Regions from separate parts of the Xanthomonas boreopolis genome, predicted to be linked through region 2. Evidence: riboswitches for the same ligand, from Rfam matches in the RefSeq annotation. Region 2 holds a riboswitch; each other region holds the start of a gene.

Region 1 (5,136 bases), 1.6 Mb from region 2:
CCTCGATCGCCGCGCATTGCCCGCAGGCCGGCGACCTCGCGCTGGTCTCCGAGTCCAGCGCGATCGCCGCCGCGCTGGTGGAGTGGGGCGTGGCGCGCTCGGTCGGCTTCTCCGCGGTGGTCTCGCTCGGCGACGCGGTGGACGTGGACTTCGGCGACCTGCTCGACTACTTCGCCACCGACTACCGCACCCGCGCGATCCTGCTCTACGTCGAGCGGATCCGCGACGCGCGCAAGTTCATGTCGGCCGCACGCGCGGCGGCGCGCGCCAAGCCGGTGGTGGTGGTGAAGTCCGGGCGCCAGGCGCGCCCGGATCCGAATGCCGACACCCACTCGCAAGTGCTGGCGCGCCCGGATGCGGTCTACGGCGCGGCCTTCGCGCGCGCCGGCCTGCTGCGCGTGGGCGCGCTCGACGAGCTGTTCGCCGCGGCCGAGACGCTGGGCCGGATCGGCACCTTCCCCGGGCGCCGGCTGGCGGTGCTCAGCAACGGCGGCGGCGTCGGCCGGCTGGCGGTGGACCAGTTGACCCTGCGCGGCGGCACGCTCGCCGCGCTGTCGCCGCAGACGATCGAACGCCTGGACCGCGCGCTGCCGCAGGGCTGGTCGCGCGAGAACCCGGTCGACATCGTGGTCGATGCCGACGGCGAGCGCTACGCGACCGCGATCGAGGCGTTGCTGGAAGACCCGGGCAACGACGCGTTGCTGGTGGTGAACGTGCCGACCGCCTTCACCTCCTCGGCCGACGCCGCCAAGGCGCTGACCCGCTCGCTCGGCCCGCGCGGCCAGCACGCGCGCGACAAGCCGGTGTTCGCGGTGTGGCTGGGCCAGGACGATGCGGCCATCGCCGCGCTCAACGCCGCGCGCGTGCCGACCTACGCGACCGAGTCCGACGCGGTGCGCGGCTTCACCCACATGGTCCGCTACCGCGAGGCGCAGGCCGCGCTGATGGAGACCCCGCCGAGCCTGCCGGAGGATTTCGTCGTCGATGCCGCGACGGCGCGCGCGCTGGTCGAGCAGGCGCTCGCCGCGGGCCAGGCCTGGCTGGACCCGGTGGCGACCCAGCGCCTGCTGGAGGCCTACGGCATCGCGTGCGTGCCGCTGCAGGTCGCCACCACGGCCAACGAAGCCGCGCTGCTGGCCGACCCGATCCTGGCCGCGGGCGGCTCGGTCACGGTGAAGATCGTCTCGCCCGACATCGGCCACAAGTCCGACGTGGACGGCGTGCGCCTGAACCTGCCGAGCGTGGCGGCGGTCCGGCTGGCGGCCGAAGGCATCCTGGAGCGCGCGCGCAGGGTGCGGCCGCAGGCGCGCATCGACGGCGTGATCGTGCAGCCGACCATCCTGCGGCCGAAGGCCCGCGAGCTGATCGCCGGCATCGCCGACGACCCCGTGTTCGGGCCGGTGATCGTGTTCGGCCGCGGCGGCACCGCGGTCGAGGTGATCAACGACCGCGAACTGGCGCTGCCGCCGCTGGACCTGCGCCTGGCGCACGAACTGATCGGCCGCACCCGCGTCTCGCGCATCCTCAAGGGCTACCGCGACGTGCCGGCCGCCGACGAGCGCGCGGTGGCGCTGGTGCTGGTCAAGCTGGCGCAGCTGGCCGCCGACATCCCCGAGATCCGCGCGCTGGACATCAACCCGCTGCTGGCCGACCGCGACGGCGTGCTGGCGCTGGACGCGCGCGTGGCGGTGGCGCGTTCGCGCATCCTGCACAAGGGACGTGGGCATCCGCGCTTCGCGATCTTCCCGTACCCGAAGGAGTGGGAGCGCACCCTGGTGCTCGGCGACGGATCCACCGCATGGCTGCGCCCGGTGCGGCCGGAGGACGATGCGCTGTTCCGCGCGTTCTTCGCCCGCGTCACCGACGAGGACCTGCGGCTGCGCTTCTTCCAGTCGGTGAAGCACTTCAGCCACGAGTTCATCGCGCGCCTGACCCAGCTCGACTACGCCCGCTCGATCGCGTTGGTGGCGATCGACCCGAAGGGCGGCGACATGCTCGGCGCGGTGCGGCTGCACGCCGACGCCGACTACGAGAAGGGCGAGTACGGGATCCTGATCCGCTCGGACCTCAAGGGCCACGGCATCGGCTGGCAACTGATGCGGATCATGATCGAGTACGCGCACTGGCTCGGCCTGAAGGCGGTGGAGGGGCAGGTGCTGCGCGAGAACCGCACGATGCTGGCGATGTGCGAGAGCCTGGGATTCCAGGTCAGGCCCGATCCGGAGGATGCGTCGCTGATGAACGTGCTGCTGCCGGTGGGGACGGGATCCCTGCGTCCTTGAACGGCGCCGCGGCGTGGCCGTCGTTCCCGCGGGCAGGGCTCCGGTCCCCGCGGGGCTTTGCCGGCGACGCGACAGCGTGCCCGCATGCCGCGCGCGGGGCCTGGCCGGCGTGGCGTGGAGCGCCATTCACCTTGCCGGGTGCAGCATGGGCGGCACCGAACCGCCCGGAGCCCGCCCGCATGTCCAAGCGCCCGATCCTGTCCGTCGTCTGCCTACCGGTCGTGCTGGCGCTGGCGGCCTGCGGGCGCCAGCCACCGGCAGCGGATGCCACCGCCGATCCGGCACCGTCGCCGCCGGCGGGCCCCGCACCGGTGTTCACGGATGCGTCGATCGGCCTGCGGCTGATGCCGGTGCCCGGCACCACGCTCGAGCGGGACTTCGACCGCGAGTACCTCGATACCGACGGCTGGAAGGCGTTCGCGCCCGGCGACAGCGAGGGCAAGCCCCTGGCCGCGCTGGTGCTGGACGGTTCCAACGATCTCGCCGCCGCCGAACTGCGCATCGGCAGCAGCGACAGCCTGCGCGAGGCCGCGCGCTGCCTGGAGCCGCCGCCGGAGGCGCAGGGCGACCCGGACCAGGTCGAGATCGGCGGGGTGGCCTTCGTCCACTTCCGCGCCGGCGACGCGGCGATGAGCCACTTCCTGCAGGTCGAGGGCTACCGCAGCGTGCGCAACGGCCGCTGCGTGGCGATCGACCTGATGGTGAGCGGCACCCGCCCGGAGGTCTACGACCCGCCGCGCAAGCCGCCGTTCGACACGGGCACCGCGGTGGCGCGGCTGCACCAGGCGCTGGACGCGGTGCACTGGCAATAGCGCCGGCCAAAGGCACGGGGCGCGGAACACCGTTTTCCATTCCGGTCCAGGGGGGGGCGCCCCACGACCCAAACGGACCGGAACCCCGCCCCGGGAACCGCCCCTCCGGTGCTTGACTGCGCAGTGTTTTTGGACGTGCCCGGCCGCGCGCTGGAAACGGTTCACGGGGATTTCCGGCCGCGCGCTTGTCCCACAAGGCTTTTCCGAATTTGCCTATATTTCGTGTTGACCCCCGGTGGGGACCCCACTATCTTGGGGCGGTCGGTGTCTCCGCTCACGAGGGCGGAGGCGAAGAGGGAAGCCGGTGACGCCCCCGATGGGCCACTCCGGCACTGCCCCGCAGCGGTAATTGGGAACGACGCCGTCAACGCACTGGGATCCTCCCGGGAAGCGACGGCCGAGGTGGCCGACCCTCGCGTCGGCCGTACCCATCAGTCCGAAGACCTGCCGACAGCCGCGCGCATGCACATCGCGCGGTGCCGGCCGTGACGTCCCCGGAGGGGGATGGCCGGTGAAGCGGGAGCTGCCCGCGGGCCTGGGCCCGCGCGCGCCGCGGCCCCCGCGACACCGCCGTCCGCTCCGCCGACACGGCCCGCCTCGCCTGCGAAGGGCGGGTCCGTGCACCACATGGAGGACGTATGACAAGCAACGACATCCTCGCCGCCGCCGCGGCCACCTCTTCGCAGTCCACCCCCGCCGCACCCACCCGCGTCGCTCCCCCCGCCGCGGCCGAGACCACCCCCGATTCCGCGGACCTGGTTCCGCCGCCCCCACAAGCAGCCGCAATGCCCGTTCAGACCCTCGACGAATCCGCTGTCTCCACCTGGATCACCAAGGAAGCCGGCAACCGCCGCATCCCGTTCGATCGCGCGCGCCTGGAGCGCAGCATCGATTCGGTCCATGCCGAGTTCCCGCACCTGGACGTGAGCGACTACAAGCGCGCCGTGTTCGGCTTCGTCGAGCGCAAGGAGAGCGTCAACGCCGACGACCTGGTCGACCTGCTGATCCGCGAGGCCGAGGCGCGCGTGGACCTGACCGCGCCGGACTGGGAGTTCTTCGCCGCGCGCCTGTACCTGCGCCGCCTGTACAAGCGCGCCAGCCGCAACCGCTTCTACGACGCGAGCCAGAAGTACGGCTCGTTCGTCGGCCTGCAGGAGAGCCTGGCCGACCGCAACGTCTACTCCAACGACATCCTGCGCTCCTATTCCAAGGACGAACTGCAGGAAGCCGGGCGCATGATCGACCCGGAGCGCGACAAGCTGTTCGCCTACAACGGCCTGTACCTGCTGGCCACGCGCTACCTGGCCACCGACAGCTCGCGCGGCGTGTTCGAGCTGCCGCAGGAGCGCTGGCTGACCATCGCGCTGTACCTGATGCAGGACGAGAAGCCGCGCGAGCGCCGCATGCAGCTGGTCGGCGAGGCCTACTGGGCGCTGTCCAACCTGTACATGACCGTGGCGACCCCGACCCTGGCCAATGCCGGCAAGGTCGGCGGCCAGCTGTCGAGCTGCTTCATCGACACGGTCGACGACAGCCTGCAGGGCATCTACGACTCCAACACCGACGTGGCGCGCGTGTCCAAGCACGGCGGCGGCGTCGGCGCGTACCTGGGCTACGTGCGTTCCTCCGGCTCGGCGATCCGCGGCGTGGCCAACTCGTCCGGCGGCGTGGTGCCGTGGATCAAGCAGCTCAACAACACCGCCGTGTCGGTGGACCAGCTCGGCCAGCGCAAGGGCGCCATCGCCGTGTACCTGGACATCTGGCACCGCGACATCGAGGCGTTCCTGGACCTGCGCCTGAACAACGGCGACCAGCGCCTGCGCGCGCACGACGTGTTCACCTCGGTGTGCATCCCCGACCTGTTCATGGAGACGGTGGAGCGCCGCGGCGACTGGTACCTGTTCGACCCGCACGAGGTGAAGCGGATCAAGGGCTGGTACCTGCAGGACTTCTACGACGAGAAGAAGGGCGACGGCAGCTTCCGCAAGAAGTACGAGGAAGTCGTCGCCGACGAGCGCATCAGCCGCAAGACGGTCAAGGCG
Region 2 (5,136 bases):
CGATGCGGTCGCGCTGCCAGTCGAAGCCCAGCGTCAGCAGGCCCGGGCCGGCATCGAGGTCGGCCTGCAGCGAGCCGAGCGCGCGGCGCGTGTCGAACGTGGAGACGTAGCTGCCGTCGTAGTACGCATCGCTCAGGTCCTGGCTGGCGCCGAGGCTGGCGGTGAGCTTCAACGCCTCGCTCGGCGCGTAGCGGACGCGGCCGCCCGCCACCTGCTGGACGCCCTTGGAGAGGTTGCCGCCGTAGATCGTGCCGTCGTATTCGTTGCGGCTCTCGGCGCGCAGGGCCTGCACGTCCGCATCCCACTGGCGGTTGAAGCGCCAGCCGCCCTTCACGCTCAGCGAATCGTTGCGGTAGCCGTCGCGGTCCGGATCGTAGGCGCTGTTGGCGGTATCGAGGTAGGCGTTGATGCCGTCGGTCTCGTCGTGCACCGCATTGACCGAGTACCAGCCGCCGCGCTCGCCGAGGTCGCCCTGGCTGCGCCCGGCCACGCCGGCGCCGTAGCGGCGCGCGTTGTCGCTGCCCGTCGCGACGCTGAAGGTCGGTACGAACGCGCCCTGCGGCTTGCGCGTGAAGATCTGGATGACGCCGCCGATCGCCTCCGAGCCGTACAGGCTGGAGAACGGCCCGCGCACGATCTCCACGCGCTCGACCTGCTCGACCGGGATGTCCTGCAGCGACGCGCCGCCGAGGGTGGCCGACCCGATCCGCACGCCGTCGACCAGCACCAGCACGTGGTCGGATTCGCTGCCGCGCAGGAACAGCGAAGTGGTCTTGCCCGGCCCGCCGTTGTTGACGATCGACACGCCCAGCTCGCCGCGCAGCAGTTCCGGCAGCGAGCGCGCCTGGCGGCGCTCGATCTCGGCGCGATCGATCACGGCGACCGGGGCCAGGGCCTGGTCCTGGGTCTGCGCGGTACGGCTCGCGGTGACCACGACCTGGTCCAGGTCGGTGGCATCGGCCGCGAGCGCCGGAGCGGCGGCCAGGGACAGCGCCAGCGCAAGCGCGGCGCGGCGTGGGGAAACGATCGGGGACAACGACATCGTGGGTGGCTCCTGCAGCCGCGCCTTCCCGCGCGGACATCTGGGTAAAGCCGGCATGCAGGCAGCAGGAGATGGCGCCGGCGTTCGCGCCGGCACCATGGCCACGCCCACCGCGCGCCGGGTCGATCCTGGGGCCGGTCTCCGGGCTCGCGAGCGAAGGCTGCGCCTTCCGTCCCGCGCCTTCCCATGCCGGCGGCACAGTGGCGTTGCATGCGGAACGTGTACTCGCCCACCGTTGCGGGGGCAGCTCCGGAATTGCCGGCATGGACGGCCGACGCACCGGATTCCCGTTTAAACCGCCGGCATCCCGGCAGTCACCTCAGGGCCGCGCATGGTAGCAGGAAGACGGCCAGGCCACCTGGCGCGCATCGCGGAAGCGGCCCGGGCTCTCCACGACGTCACGCAAGGCGTCGCCGCCGCTCTCGAAACGCGCTCGAAGCCCTTACGACGGATCGGCCTCGGTCTCCTCCAGCCGCGGCACCGGCACATGCCGCACCGGGATCGGCCGATAGTCCTCGCCAAAGGCGACCTCGCCCGGGGTCCACCCCTCGCGACGGCGTACCGCCCCCCAGAAACGCCTGAGCCCTTCGACCTGCAAGGCCACGAAGCCGAGCGCGTTGTCGCGGTCCACCATCGGGTCGGCCACGCCCGTGGGCCGTACCGGCTCGCCGTACAGCGCGGTGCCGAACAGCACGTCCCAGATCGCGAACACCTGGCCGAAGTTGCAGTTGTGCAGGTCCGGGCGTTCCGGGTCGACCACCATGTGGTGCAGGCGGTGGAACTTCGGATCGACGAAGAGCTTTTCCAGCACCGGCCCGAAACCGATGCGCACGTTGGCGTGCGAGAAGTTCTGCACCAGTTCGCCCAGCAGCATCAGCCAGGCGAACTCGTCGGCGGCGATGCCGAACGCCACGCCGACCCCGGCCAGCACGAACGATTGCAGTGCGCCATCGAGATAGTTGCTGCGGTCGTTGGCCCAGCAGCTGAGCTGGCGCTGGCTGTGGTGCATGCTATGCATCGCCCACCACCACGGCATCCAGTGCTGCACGCGGTGCATCCAGTAGTAGGTGAAGTCGTAGGCGAGGTAGTACAGCGCGAACAGCGCCAGCGGATGCCGGTCCAGCCAGGGCCACGCATAGCGCAGGCCGACGCGGGCATCCTCGCCGCCCTGGCCGCCTCCGAGCAGGTTGGCCAGCGGCGCCAGGACCAGGAACGAGAACAGCGGGAACACGCCGACCAGCATCGTCCAGGTGTAGTGGAAATCGATGCGGGCGAGCCGCCGGTGCTCCCAGCGTTCGGCCGGCCACAGGCTTTCCAGCGGCCGGAACACCAAGCCGATGATGCACAACTGCAACGTCGCGATCAGCAGCGAGGCCGCGATGTCGCGGGGATCGTCGCTCAGTCCGGTCAGGTGCAGCGCGGCCAGCGCAGGCGCCACCACCCGGTCGGCCAGGCTTTCGACCAGCAAGGCCCAGACATGCGGGATGGACGGCATCGCAGGCAGCTCCTCGGCCTGCATGCGGGGAGGGAGGAAGCAGGCCCGGCACCAGGCTGGCCGGCGCGGCTTTCGCCCAGCTTTCGGCTGCCTCCCGTGCTGCGCGAGCGCCGGGCCGGCCGTCAACGCGTCGCCTGCGACGCGGCTGCCGGCGCTGGCCTGCGCCATGGCCAGCCCAGCGTCATGCCGGCCGCCGCCAACAGCACCATCACGGCACCGGCGATCTGCACCGGCTGCAACGCATGGCCGAACGCGAGCCTGTCCACGGCGATCGCGACGATCGGATAGATGAAGGACAACGCGCCGGTCACGGGCGTCGGCAGCTTCTGGATCGCGCCATACAGCAGGATGTACATCAACCCGGTATGCACCACGCCCATCGTCGCCAGCGTCGTCCAGGCGGCGGCCGCACCGGTCGCTTCCGGCAAGCTCGCCAACGGCCACAGCGCGGCCACCCCGACCGACACCTGGACCAAGGCGATCAGGTGCGGCGGTACGCCCTTGAGCCGTTTCGCGAACAGCGCCGCCAGCGCGTAGCAGAAGGCCGCGCCGAGCGCGAGCAACACGCCCGCCAGGTAGTGCGTGCCGCTGCCCTGCCCCGGCCGCGCCTGGACGATCAACAGCACGCCCCCGAACGCCAGCGCCAGCCACCCCAGCTTGCGCAGCGTCGGCCGCTCGCCCAGGAACAGGGCGCCGAGCCCGACCAGCATGAACGGCTGCGTGTTGTAGACCGCGGTGGCGATCGAGATGGAAGCGCCGGAATACGCCGCGAACAGCAGCAGCCAGTTCGCCACCAGCGCGATGCCGCCCAGCACCGCCACCCCGGCCTGCCGCGGCGTGATCGTGCCGGACCTGAAATAGCCGCGCATCAGGCACACCGGTATCAGCGTGAGCGCCCCGAACAGGCAGCGCCAGAACACGACGCTGGCCACCGGCTGCCCGGACACCACCACCAGCCAGCCGATGGTCCCGGAGATCGCCATCGCCGCGACCATTTCCAGCACACCCCGGGTACGTTCCGTCATTGCAACGCCCTCTTCAATCGTGGGCTTGCAATCTACAGACGGCCAGGCGATCTTTCCTTTCGAAAGAAAGGCGAACCCACAAGAAAATCTTTCCTTGAAAGGAAAGACCCAGGATATTTCTCATGTCGCTCGACGAAACCGATCGCCACATCCTGGCCTTGCTGCAACAGGACGCCCGGATGCCCACCAAGGCCCTGGCCGAACGGATCGGCCTGTCCGCCCCGGGCACCGCCGACCGGCTGCGCCGCCTGGAGGACCGCGGCGTGATCCAGGGCTTCACCGTGCAGGCCGAACCGCGCGCCCTGGGCTATCCGATGCAGGCCATCGTCCGCATCCGGCCCATGCCCGGAAAACTCAAGGCCGTGCAGGCGCTGATCGAAGCCATCCCGGAGTTCGCCGAATGCGACAAGGTCACCGGCGAAGACTGTTTCATCGGCCGTCTCTATCTGCGCTCCATCGAGCACCTGGACTTCATCCTCGATCGCATCGCCGAAATGGCCGAAACCAGTACCTCGATCGTGAAGTCGCAACCCGTCAAGCGCCGGCTGCCGCCGTTCTAGCGCCCCCATGGGCCAGCCAGGGCGGGACCGGAGTCCCGCCCCGGTGCCGGGCTCAGCCCTTGGCGAACACCAACTGCCCGCCCTCGGCATCCACCTTCACGGTGTCGCCGCCGAGGAAATCGCCGGCCAGGATGCGCTGCGCCAGCGGGTTCTCCAACTGCGACTGGATCGCGCGCTTGAGCGGACGCGCGCCGTACACCGGGTCGAAGCCGACGTTGCCGAGCAGTTCGAACGCCTTGTCCGAGACCTCGATCTTCAAGCCGCGCTCGGCCAACCGCTTCTCCAGCCCATGCATCTGGATCTTGGCGATCTGCTTGATCTGCCGCTTGTCGAGCGGATGGAACACCACGATGTCGTCGAGCCGGTTGATGAACTCCGGACGGAAGTGCGCCTGCACCACGCCCATCACCGCCGCCTTCATCTGGGTGTAGGCCTCCGGGGAATCGTCGCCGCTCAGCTCCTGGATCTGGTGCGAGCCGAGGTTGGAGGTCATCACGATGACGGTGTTGCGGAAATCCACCGTCCGGCCCTGGCCGTCGGTCAGGCGGCCGTCGTCGAGCACCTGCAGCAGGATGTTGAAGACGTCGGCATGCGCCTTCTCCACCTCGTCGAGCAGGATCAGCGAATACGGGCGGCGTCGCACCGCCTCGGTCAGGTAGCCGCCTTCCTCGTAGCCGACGTAGCCCGGAGGCGCGCCGATCAGCCGGGCGACCGAGTGCTTCTCCATGAACTCGCTCATGTCGATGCGCACCATCGCGTCGCTGCTGTCGAACAGGAACTCGGCCAGCGCCTTGCACAGCTCGGTCTTGCCCACGCCGGTCGGGCCGAGGAACAGGAACGAGCCGCTCGGCCGGTTCGGATCGGACAGGCCCGCCCGCGAACGGCGCACCGCGTCGGACACGACCTTGATCGCCTCCTCCTGCCCGACCACGCGCTCGTGCAGCACATCTTCCATGCGCAGCAGCTTGTCGCGCTCGCCCTCCAGCATCTTGTTGACCGGGATGCCGGTCCAGC
Region 3 (5,136 bases), 950 kb from region 2:
GCCCGATCCGTTCCTGCACGCGCACGCAGCGTTCGGTGTGCTCGCGCAGGAAGGCCTCGTATTCCGCGGCGCCGAGCCGCCCGGACTTGAAGCGCGCCCGCGCCTCGCGCACTTCCCGGGTCTGCGGGAACGAGCCGATCGTGGTGGTCGGATAGTCGGGCAGCCGCAAGGCCTGCTGCTGGGCGAGCATGCGTTGCGGATAAGGGCTGGCGCGCCGTGCCGCCTCCGGGCCCAGCGCCGCCAGCCGGCGTTCCACCTCGGGCCGGTGCACGCGCGGCGAACGGCGGCGCGATTCCAGCGCCTGGCGCGCCTGTGCCAGCCTGGCCTCCGCCGACGGACGGCCATCGAGCGCGTCGGCCAACGTGCGCAGTTCGCCGAGCTTCTGCCTGGCGAACGCGAGCCAGCTGCGCAGTTCGGCATCCAGCGCCTTTTCCTGGTCGAGGTCCACCGGCACGTGCAACAGCGAGCACGATGGCGCCAGCCACAGCTTGTCCGCAGCGACATGGCCCCGTGCATAGCGCGCCAGGGTGAGCGCGTTGTCCAACGCCGCGCGCCATACGTTGCGCCCGTCGACCAGCCCGGCCGAGAGCGTGCGTCCGGCCGGCAGGAGCCTGAGGACGGCATCGAGCTGTTCGGTGCCGCGCACCAGGTCCAGGTGCAGGCCGTCGACCGGCAGGGCGGCGGCCACTTCGAGGTTGCCGCCGAGCGGGCCGAAGTAGCTCGCCAGCAGCAGCTGCGGACGCGGGCCCGACGCGAGCGCGGCATAGGCGTCGCGCAACGCCTGCTGCCAGCGGGCGTCGAGATCGAGCGCCAGCACCGGCTCGTCCAGCTGCACCCAGTCCGCGCCGGCGGCCTGCAGGCGCGCGAGCAATTCGGCGTAGGCCGGCAGCAGGCGCGGCAGCAACGCAAGCCGGTCGCTGCCGTCCACGGTCTTGGACAGCCAGAGGAACGTCACCGGTCCCGGCAGCACCGGGCGGGTGCGGATGCCCAGCGCCAGCGCTTCCCGGAACTCGGCGACGGGCTTGTCGCCCCGCAGCCGGAACGCCTGGCCGGCGTGCATTTCCGGCACCAGGTAGTGGTAGTTGGTGTCGAACCACTTGGTCATTTCCAGCGCGTGAAGGTCGATGCCGTCGCGCTGCACGCCGCGCGCCATCGCGAAGTAGCCGGCCAGCGGATCGGCGTCGGCCAGGGCGCGGTAGCGCTCGGGGATGGCGTCGAACAGCACCGCGGTGTCGAGCACGTGGTCGTACAGGCTGAAGTCGTTGCTCGGCGGCACGTCGACGCCGGCCTCGACCTGCAGCCGCCAGTGCCGCGCGCGCAACTCGCGCGCGCTGTCCTGCAATTGCGCGGCGCTGGCTTGGCCTTGCCAGTGGCTTTCCAGCGTGCGCTTGAGCTCGCGCCGCGCGCCGATGCGCGGGAAGCCCAGGTTGGTGACGATCGTCATGGTGTTTTCCTCATTGCGGTCTTGGGCATTGAGGAACGAAGGAACCGCGCACCGTGCTTCCCTGCACGCCGCGCCAGCGACCTCCGCCCCCGCGGGCGAACCGACGCCTGCGGGCACGACGGACGGCGTCCGCCACGGGGCGCACGCACGTCCGGCCGCTCCCCGCGGAGCGCCAGGTCGAAACGGAGGACGCTCGTGTCCCCCGGCCCAGGCCGGTATTCGGGCTGATGGACGGGCCGTGCATGGCACGGGGGCCTACTGTCCGCCGCTTCCCAGGCCCATGCAGGCGCCCAGTGCTGTTGGCGGGGGTCGTTTCCATTCACCGCTGCGGGGCAGCTCCGGAATGGCGGCAAGGCCGCTTCACCGGATTCCCGTTTAAATGCATCGCTTCATCCGAATGAAGCGATGCATACCTCGGCGGCGCACATGGTGGCGGCAGGACGACGGCGCGTCAAGCGCGCCCGCTTGGGCAGGTTATGGGAGGAAACGGACGAAAGCGGGCGTGCGGGATATCCGGTCCGAGGGGCCGCTTCGCATCGGGCAGGGGTTCTCGGGCACGGCGAGCGAACCACGCCGGTGGTCGTCGATGCCCGCACCAGCGACCTGGATGGTGCAGGGCGCTTCGGCCCGGTCACTACGCGTCTGCCGGCAGGTCGATGAGGTAACGGCCAAGGCAGTGCGTCCTCGTTGCTGGTTGGTTGGACTCCGCATGGTTTGTTCCATCGCGGCCGACCGCGTAGCCCATGCCGGTACCCAGCGCCAGAAGGAGCAAGGCTGCAACACTCGCGGTTCGCCTGGGTCGCTCGCTCATGGCCAAGCGAAATCCTCCAATACCATGCCTGCGCAGATCGCCCGAGTCCGATGTCCTGCGCGCCCGGCTTGCGGACGGCGGCCCTAGGGCCTAGCAGCGAACCAGGCCAGGTCTGCTCGGTCCCGGCTCATCTCTGCCGGAGCGTCGAAAGGATCGCATCCCACAGCGCGATGATCTCTTCTTGGCGAGGAGAAGGAACAGGATCGTCCTCGTCGCCGACATCCATTCCCACGGTGACGCCATTGGGCGCGGTATCGGTCTGCCATCTCAGATGGTAGACCTCGACCCCGCTGTTGAGCACCTTCTTCCATACGAGTTCCTGGCCGGGCATTCCCTCCAGGTCGCGCGTTCCGTCGCGCAGCGACTTGACGGTCTTGGGGTAGCCTGGATCGCTTGCCGCGCTGGGATCCTCCGCCAGGATGTCCTTGGCCGCGTTTCGCTCCCGCTCGATGTCGTAATGGATATCCAGCGCTTCATCCGCCAGGGAGTTCTCGTTCTCGAGCACGCTAACCCAAGCCCGTGCACCGTGCCATTCGCGGATGGTGGCCTGCATCGAGGCAAAAAGCCTCTGGTTGCCCTTGTCCAGATACAAGCCATCCAGGCAGAAGGCTCCGGAAGGCGCAACGGCACCGGCCCCGATAGGGTGCATGTCCTTGACGAAGTCGAGAAGCGCGGGAACCTGTGGTTTCTCCCCCGTCGCGACCGTGGTGCTCAATCTGTAGCCGCCATTCCCTGGCCACATGTAAGCCTCGACGTTGTAGGTATAGATGTCGACGGGCGAGCTACGATAAAACAAGACGCGGAGGCCGCCGATATCCTCGGCGGCTCGGAGGATATAGCCCTCCTTCTCATGATTCTGGGAATGCAGGTCTTGTTCGCGCGCTTCTACCTGCCTGAAGAAATCGAGCCGGTCGGCGGATCGCTGGCGCTCGATGGAGAACACGCCTACTTCCTGGTTCCAGGCCGCGGAAGAAGGCGACGGCAAGGCTATCTCCAACCGGCCGACGCACTGGATGCTGAGAGGGATGTTCGCTTTCATGTCGTTTGTCGATGACTGGTCTTGGCTGCGGGTACAGGCGCAAGCAAAGACCAAAGGGATGATCCATAGAATCTTCTTTGTCACTTTATTACCTGAACTGATTCGATGGATCGGACGATCGCATCCAGAACCGATAGGCGTACGCGTTCGTCGCCGTAACTTGCATCATGTTCGTAGCCCGGGACATGCTTGCAAACCAATCTTGCATGTGGATCAAGACCCGCAGCGGATGACTTCATCGGCACGGTGGAATCTCCGGGATCGGCCTTGCGCAGTATCGTTGCTTTCAACTCGATCCCGGACTCGTTGCGGAGATCCATCCTGTCGTTGCCATCGTGCCTGAAACGGACGAAAGCGGGCGTGCGGGATATCCGGTCCGAGGGGCCGCTTCGCATCGGGTTGGGGTTCTCGGACACGGCGAGCGAACCACGCCGGTGGTCGTCGATGCCCGCGCCGGCCACCTGGATGGTGCAGGGCGCTTCGGCCCGGCCACTACGTGGCGCCGGGCCTCGGCCTCAGCGTCGCAAGGATCGAATCCCAGATCTCCAGCATCTCCTCGTCGGAAGCCGGGGAGGCCGCGGTTTCGCCCGACGTGCTCAGTTCGAGCGACATGAAAGGAAACGCGAGCGAGTTCGCCCGTCCCTGGGTCTCCCACAGGAAGTGGTAGCTGCGCCGTCCGCCGTCATCGCCGCGCACCAGCAGTTCCTGTCCCTTCAGCGGCCCGATGTTCCGCTCGCCGCGACGCAACGTCTTCATCCGCGCCACGGCGCCCTCGAACCCGGGCGGGACGTTCGATGCGCGCTTCAGCAGGTCCATGTCCGGCTTGCCGGTGACGTAGGACATCAGCTTGATCGAAACGCCGGGGTATCGTTTCAGCCCGATGCCGGCGGTGAACTCCTCCTGGTTGAGTTCACGGTCCGCGATGAACCCGCGGTCGAAGCAGAACCCCGCCTCGTCCGGGATCTCTTCGTTCGCGCGATAGCGCAGCGTCCGCGTCAGGAGCTCCTGGCCGAACGCCTGCGCATCCGCGCGCGCCTGCGGCGTGGCATCGCCATCGCCTTCGAAAACGTAGAGCACCTGCTCGCCGCGGAAGTAGGCGACGTCCTGGTACCGGTACAGCCCGCGGCTGTTCGGGCTCGCCCAGGACACGTACATCCGCCGCCCGGGCGCGAACTCCACCCGGTCGACCAGCATCCCGCCGCCATGCCCGTGGCGGCTGCCCTCCAGTTCCGCTTCTCGGGCAGCCATCCTCCGGTCGAACTCCTGCTGGGTGACGCCGGGAAACGACGCGATCGTGCCGTCCGCGAACTTGTAGCGGGAGCGCAGGCTCGCGTCTGCCGGCAGGTCGATGAGGTAGCGGCCAAGGCAGTGCGTCTTCTTCCCCGGTTCACTCTGCTTCATGCGATCTCCTCCGCCATAGTCCGTTGCGATCACGCAGCCGCTCAACACCAAGGCCAGGAGGGCGAACACGTTGGCCCGCTTCGATTGGGTTCTCATGCCCAGTCGGCCCCCTTGGCAATCCTGACGATCCCATACAGGGTCGCCCACTGTGCCCGCACGTCGTTGTAGGCGGACTGGTGCTCATATCCCTTGTCCTTTCCATTGCCGTTCTTCCTGACGTATGCACCTATGCCTTGGTCGCCTTGCCTGAAGATCGCCTCCACCCCCGCGTCTCCGGGAGCGCCGCCGGACTCGCTCGGCACCGTGCCGTCCCCGGCCCCGATGGGATCGGCGAATTCCAGCCTTATGCTTCCTGCGCCGCCCGTGACCGAAAGACGCCCGTTTCCGTCGTCGTTCTCCACTTGAAGTTCGTCGGGCAGCCCGGACAAGCGGCCTTGCCAT

The links. Region 2 has a riboswitch for cobalamin ahead of btuB (TonB-dependent vitamin B12 receptor). Riboswitches for the same ligand answer to the same signal wherever they lie in the genome.
Region 1: it holds a riboswitch for cobalamin, as region 2 does, so the genes downstream of both, M3M27_RS18805 (ribonucleoside-diphosphate reductase subunit alpha) here and btuB (TonB-dependent vitamin B12 receptor) in region 2, are expected to answer to the same signal.
Region 3: it holds a riboswitch for cobalamin, as region 2 does, so the genes downstream of both, metE (5-methyltetrahydropteroyltriglutamate--homocysteine S-methyltransferase) here and btuB (TonB-dependent vitamin B12 receptor) in region 2, are expected to answer to the same signal.

The regions. Positions count from the first base shown of each region.
Region 1 is NZ_CP097162.1:4,184,966-4,190,101, reverse strand. It holds gene M3M27_RS18815 (bifunctional acetate--CoA ligase family protein/GNAT family N-acetyltransferase) at 1-2,282, shown strand, start outside; gene M3M27_RS18810 (hypothetical protein) at 2,462-3,094, shown strand; cobalamin riboswitch at 3,340-3,560, shown strand; gene M3M27_RS18805 (ribonucleoside-diphosphate reductase subunit alpha) at 3,733-5,136, shown strand, end outside.
Region 2 is NZ_CP097162.1:1,284,992-1,290,127, reverse strand. It holds gene btuB (TonB-dependent vitamin B12 receptor) at 1-1,042, opposite strand, end outside; cobalamin riboswitch at 1,158-1,379, opposite strand; gene M3M27_RS05730 (sterol desaturase family protein) at 1,485-2,537, opposite strand; gene M3M27_RS05725 (DMT family transporter) at 2,660-3,562, opposite strand; gene M3M27_RS05720 (Lrp/AsnC family transcriptional regulator) at 3,685-4,122, shown strand; gene clpB (ATP-dependent chaperone ClpB) at 4,175-5,136, opposite strand, start outside.
Region 3 is NZ_CP097162.1:337,297-342,432, forward strand. It holds gene metE (5-methyltetrahydropteroyltriglutamate--homocysteine S-methyltransferase) at 1-1,444, opposite strand, end outside; cobalamin riboswitch at 1,638-1,876, opposite strand; gene M3M27_RS01460 (T6SS immunity protein Tli4 family protein) at 2,383-3,294, opposite strand; gene M3M27_RS01465 (hypothetical protein) at 3,375-3,614, opposite strand; gene M3M27_RS01470 (T6SS immunity protein Tli4 family protein) at 3,787-4,791, opposite strand; gene M3M27_RS01475 (esterase/lipase family protein) at 4,788-5,136, opposite strand, start outside.